DNA from 2 places in the Pseudoalteromonas qingdaonensis genome. Region 2 is predicted to be linked to the other one. Evidence: predicted binding sites of a transcription regulator. Region 2 holds the regulator's gene; the other holds the start of a gene.
What was found. The regulator FliA, encoded in region 2, starts transcription of late flagellar genes. The targets are predictions, from matches to a motif close to CTAAAGNTNNNNNNNNNNNNGCCGATA.
Positions count from the first base shown of each region.

Region 1: the regulator FliA is predicted to act here: its motif matches at 1,265-1,291, upstream of WCN91_RS02595 (VC2046/SO_2500 family protein).

Region 1 is NZ_JBCGCU010000002.1:100,436-103,562, reverse strand. It holds gene WCN91_RS02600 (hypothetical protein) at 1-298, opposite strand, end outside; gene WCN91_RS02595 (VC2046/SO_2500 family protein) at 721-1,230, opposite strand; tRNA gene WCN91_RS02590 (tRNA-Tyr) at 1,343-1,427, shown strand; tRNA gene WCN91_RS02585 (tRNA-Tyr) at 1,466-1,550, shown strand; gene WCN91_RS02580 (M48 family metallopeptidase) at 1,562-2,260, opposite strand; gene WCN91_RS02575 (PAS domain S-box protein) at 2,446-3,127, shown strand, end outside.
Region 2 is NZ_JBCGCU010000007.1:26,404-29,530, reverse strand. It holds gene WCN91_RS07810 (protein phosphatase CheZ) at 1-617, opposite strand, end outside; gene cheY (chemotaxis response regulator CheY) at 635-1,018, opposite strand; gene WCN91_RS07800 (RNA polymerase sigma factor FliA) at 1,048-1,773, opposite strand; gene WCN91_RS07795 (MinD/ParA family protein) at 1,789-2,646, opposite strand; gene flhF (flagellar biosynthesis GTPase FlhF) at 2,639-3,127, opposite strand, start outside.

The DNA of each region.
Region 1 (3,127 bases), on a different contig from region 2:
CCAAAAGAGCATTATCCGGCATAATAATCATCAAATGTGGACCTTCTACTATCCATTGATTATCTTCCGTTTCCCCTTCTGTATAAGGGTCGGTATTACTGGCACCGCCATCACCGGCCAGCATATAGGAAATACCTACCGCTTTAGCCTGAAACGGCTTTTTATTGGTCCAGGCATTTGCCCATTCCATCCAAGGCCCATCCATACACATGGGCGCGATGCCGTTTAGGCTAGGTGGTGTAGGAAAACAGGTGTAATTACTGCTGCCTTCTTGCAATACATTTTGTTGCCTGTCCATCACAGTTACCTTATCTCTTAACGTCAACGGTGCGGCGCTCAAAGCATCCTCTAATAAGGCTTGTTTATCTTCATCAGCAATGGCTGAGCCGGCCAATACGGCCAGTGAAGCACTCAGCAGTAGAGCGTTTTTTTGTTCATAACACTATCCTCAGGTGAGTTTTACTACCTTATGCCAATTCTGTTAAGTATGTGATCAGATATAGCGCTGGATAAATGATGTGATAACAAGGCAGAATTTTTCTTATGTAGTTTTTCTCAAGAGGTGAGCGCATGGATGCGCGATGTAACCAAGCTTCATGGATGAATTTAACCGCAAAAATAAACAGATTAGCTATTTAAGTGAATTGGTATTAAATACTGCCTTAAAGAGTATAGACGCCCTTGGTCCTGTTCCTAGTATTTATGGCCTAGGCCGTGGTGTTATGCGCTGGCAAACAGCTTCTGTGCTTTTATCTCGCTAAGTTGGTCGTAGAATGCAGCGGCATCCATTTGCACTTCACTAAGAGACGTTGCCTGCTGGCCATACTTTGCCTGCACACTGGGGGCACAATTGGTAAGAACGGGCAAAGGGAGGTGTTTAGCGTCGTCGCGTACTGCCAATGGTGTGGGCGCCAAGCAATCCTGTAAACGCAGGCTGGTTAAGGAGCTCAATGCCAGGGTTTGGCGTTGCCCCTGTGTTAAAGCAATGTCGTAGTGTGGTGGTGCGCAAGGTCTGGGAGTGGCACCACCGAGTTGGCAACGCAGCTGTTCATCGCTAACTACTCTAGTGTGAACAGGTGTTTTGGGCAGGTGAAATTGAGCGAAATCCAGGGCGTCATAAGAGAGCGAAGCTAACAGCAAGGCAAAGTCATTACGGCGTTGATGCGTAATACTGCTATTAAGCGCTGTACCTAATTGTGCTTCATTGATGAGCACCGACTCGATTTGCATAAACTTTCGACAAGATGATTTATATCTACACGGTTATCGGCATAATTTAGTATTTCTTTAGTTTTTTTCTTTACTTGAAAGCTCAGTTTGCTATTATCGCCGCCGTTGCTTAGGAGGGGTTCCCGAGCGGCCAAAGGGATCAGACTGTAAATCTGACGGCATTGCCTTCGCTGGTTCGAATCCAGCCCCCTCCACCACTTTTCTAAAGTTTAATAAGCACGCATCCATTTTTAGTGGAGGGGTTCCCGAGCGGCCAAAGGGATCAGACTGTAAATCTGACGGCACTGCCTTCGCTGGTTCGAATCCAGCTCCCTCCACCACTTTTCTTTCTTTATTCGAATCTTAATTCCAACTTTTGACCATTCTCTTTCAGCCAAGCTTTAGCTTGATTCTTATGCGCGTATTTTGTCTCTACAAATTGCCAAAACGCATTGCTGTGGTCCATATGGCGAATATGTGCAAGTTCATGCACAATCACATAATCAATCACCCACTTGGGTGCACCAACTAGAAAAGTGTTAAAACTCAATTCACGACGTTGATTACAACTACCCCATCTGCGCTTGTACGTTCTGACTTTTACATCGCTGGCTGTAACACCCATCTCATTTTGCCAATACGCTATGCGCTCGTTTACGTATACAGTTAAGCTTTGTGATAGATAAGCGAGTAACATGTCCTTAGCTTTACTCGTAACCTGACTTACTCTGTGTGCGATGACTAATTCGACTGCGCCCATCTCGCAAATTGTCTGGCTGCGTTTTCCGCGGCTCACTTTAATGTTTACCCACTCGCCAAACAACATAACCTTGTTGTCTTGCAGCGGTTTCGTTACCTGCGAGGTGAAATCGCTTTGTTTCAGTAATTGCGTTTCTATCCATGTGCGTTTGCTGAGTACGAAGTCATCAATAAAACGCTTACACGCACCATGGGGTGCTCGCACTGAAACACTTTGCGCCTTCACATGAATCGCGGTGGTTCTGCGTTTTTTACTAAAAATCAGGGAATAATTTATTGGTTGGCGTTCCAAAACAGCTCCACAAGAACCTATTTGAGTTACGATATGTATTTTGCTAATGTGATGATACCATCGTTTCGCATACTGCCTTCAAGGTAATATTTGGCGAGATAATGCTAATTCTTTAAAATCAATGCACTATACTTATTATCGTTTGGGCCTACGCCCAGTTGTTTATCGGGGTATTTGGCTTTCTAATGCTTTCACAATTTTTCGCAATCGATCCTGCTTCTGAGTTCCTCGTGAACGGCTCTTACAATTATGGACTGGTTGCACTTTCAGTCATCATCGCCATTTTTTCTTCATTTTTTGCTTTGCAATTACGTTCATTCGCAGATTCAAATCGCAACACTGCCTCCTATAAATATGCACTTGTCTCAAGCTCTGCCGCCTTTTCAGGTGGAGTTTGGAGTATGCATTTTATCGGCATGCTGGCATTTAGCCTATGTGTCGAGGTCGATTACAACCTCACCATGACAGCATTGTCTTTTCTACCGGTTTTTGGCGCCACAATTGTCGCATTCCACCTTATCCGCGGGTTTAAGGTTGATACTAAGACGCAATTCATCAGTGCCCTATTACTCGGGGCGGGAATTGGTCTTATGCACTACAGTGGCATGGAAGCTATGCGCTTAGGGCCAAAACTCGCTTATGATCCCCTGTGGTTCGCACTATCTATTCTCGTCGCTGTATCTCTTGCCTGGATAGCGCTTGCGATTCATATGAAGCTTCGTAAGCCAAACGCAACAACAGCACAAGGTGTTTGGGCCTGCTTTATCGGCGCCATTGTAATGGGCTTAGCAGTATCAGGAATGCATTATACGGGTATGCATGCAGCACGCTTTATTTCGCAAACCCCCTACTATACTGAGCAAGCTA
Region 2 (3,127 bases):
AATAGCTCGGACTCTTCACCACCGAATACGGTCAATAGGTGGATCAAACTCTCTTCCACTTCACGCACCAATTCGATAATTCTGCGGATCACCTGACCGGTCAAGTCCTGATAGTCCTGCGCCATCAACACATTGTTGAGTAAGTCGTGCAGCTCCAAGGTGCTGCTCTGAGAGCGATCCATAAAACCGTCAAGCTGATGACACAGTTGCTTAAACTCGCCTAGCTGCAGGTCGCGGCGCATCAACTTATCCCAATTGGGTTTGATCTGATGCAGATCAGTGGACAAACGCTCGGCAATGGGCAGGCTGGCCTCCACCGCATCCATGGTTTTATTCGCCGCCTGCTCGGTCATTTCCATAACATAATTGAGACGCTGTTTGGCATCTGGAATAGCTTCGTTGGTCAGGTCTGAAAGACGCGTATCCAGCTGGAAATTCTTCAACGATTCATGCAGTTGACGTGTGAGTTTTCCCACCTCGGCAAACAGCTCGGATTGCTCCTTCGAAGCCGCATCCAAGATCAACTGGTCGGCTTTTTCCTGCTCGCCCTGTTCCAAAAACACCACAAGCTGCTTGGCCTGCTCCAGGGTAATATGAGGTGCAGCGGACGCTGACATAACCCTCTCCTTCTTAATTAACCTAAGCGCTCAAACACTTTTTCCAGCTTGGTTTTCAAGGTCGCGGCGGTGAAAGGCTTAACTATATAACCATTCACACCGGCCTGGGCGGCGGCAATAATTTGTTCTTTTTTGGCCTCGGCGGTCACCATTAATACGGGTAGGTGTTTTAGTCGCTCGTCGGCGCGAATGGCGCGCAACAGGTCAATACCTTGCATGCCCGGCATGTTCCAGTCGGTAACCACAAAATCAAAGTCCTGATTTTGCAGCATGGGCAAGGCCGTAATGCCGTCATCCGCCTCTAGCACATTGGTGAAGCCTAAATCACGCAAGAGATTTTTAATGATTCTTCTCATGGTGGAAAAGTCGTCAACCACAAGGATTTTCATGTTCTTATCCAAAGTATCCTCCGTAAACCCGCTTTACTTTATTAATTGATCCAATCATTGATCTTGGCTCTAAGCCTGATCATTGCCTGACTATGTATCTGGCTCACACGCGATTCACTGACCGCGAGTATGTGCCCAATTTCTTTTAAATTCATTTCATCGTTGTAGTACAAGGACAGCACCAGAGCATCGCGCTCGGGCAAAGACTTGATAGCCTTAACCAAGGCGGCATTAAATCTTTCGTTATGCATGCTGGCAAAGGGTCGGTTGACCTGCTCCGGCTCATGCTCACAAGCGCCGATAACGTCTTCATCAACGCCGAGATCTTCTATGCCAATGACCTTGGCACAGTTCACATCGTTTAAAATCGAATGATATTCTTCAAGTGAAATTTCAAGCCGTTGCGCAACTTCTATATCCTTGGGTTCGCGCCCCAAGGTTCGCTCCAAATCATGGATGGCCTGTGCTATGGCGCGACTATGGCGGTGCAAGGAGCGCGGTGCCCAATCGCCGCGGCGAATTTCATCAAGCATGGCGCCACGAATACGAATACCGGCAAAGGTTTCAAAGCTGGCGCCCTTAGTGGCATCGAAATTTCGTGATGCTTCGATAAGCCCTATCATGCCCGATTGGATAAGATCATCCAGCTGCACACTGGCCGGCAAACGCGCCAACAAATGGCAGGCGATACGCTTAACCAAAGCCGCATGGCGCTCCACAAGAGAGCCTAATTGCTGTTGCTGTTGATACCCTGCGACTTTGTTCATAGCCGTCCTATACCGTTAGCGGCCTACGAGCTTTTCAATAAAGAATTCTAGATGTCCCGAAGGGTGATTCGGCAACGGCCACTGGGTGGCCTTGTTGGCGAGGTTCTTCAGCGACACAGATGCCGGAGAGTTGGGGAATAAATCGACCACGGCCTTTTGTCGGCGCGTGGCTTTACGCATGTTCTCGTCATAAGGCACAGCGGCAACCAGCTCAAGCGAGACATCGAGAAAACGGTCGGTAACCTTGGAAAGCTTGGCGAATAGGTCCTGGCCCTCGCGCAGACTGCGCACCATGCTGGCAACGATTTTAAATTTGTAAACGCCATGCTCGCGGCTAAGTACTTTGATCAGAGCATAGGCATCGGTGATCGATGTGGGTTCATCACATACCACCACTACCACATCTTGTGAGGCGCGGGAAAAACTTAGCACCATATCGGAAATACCGGCGGCGGTATCGACAATCAGCACGTCATATTCACTATCGAGTTCGCTAAAGGCGCGAATTAGGCCCGCATGTTCGCTAGGGCTCAACTCAACCATGCTCTGGGCGCCCGAAGAAGCGGGAGCGATACGAATGCCTGCGGGACCTTCCACCAGAATATCGCGCAGATGGCATTCGCCATTGAGCACATGAGAGAGGTTTTTTTCCACTCGTAAACCAAGCATTACGTCGCAGTTGGCCAGACCCAGGTCGGCATCAAGTACCAAAACCCGTTTGCCTAGCTGACCCATGGCAATGGCCATGTTCAAGGAAACATTGGTTTTGCCTACACCGCCTTTGCCGCCGGTTACGGCGATCACTTTCACGCCTTGACTATTATTATTCATTCTGCGAAGACCGCTTGCCTGATCCAAGATGGTGTTAATCATACATTCCTACTGCTGGTGACGCTAGCGTCTGACGCCCCGCTGGAGCTGATGTTGCTTGCGCTTTTTGGCGTTTTATAAACAATTGCTCAGCCTTTCTCACCATTTTTTCCGAGTTTGCCACCCGGATATCTTCTGGCACACGCTGACCGTTGGTAAGATACCCTATTGGCAGGCGATTTTGAATCGCCACACTAATAATCTCACCCAAACTTAGACTTTCATCAAGCTTTGTGAAAATACAGCCGCTTAGGTCTACCATTTGGAAGTGTTTTATGGCTTCTTGTAATACTTCGCGCTGGGCCGTGGCACTGAGCACCAAATAGCTGCGGATCTCCACAGCGGCACTGCGCATCAGGGTATTTAACTGCTCAGTTAAACGCATATCGCGCTGGCTCATACCTGCGGTGTCAATGAGCACCAAGCGCTTATTACGCAACTGAAATAAGGTATCGGCTAATTCGCTGGCATCTTTAACCTGCTT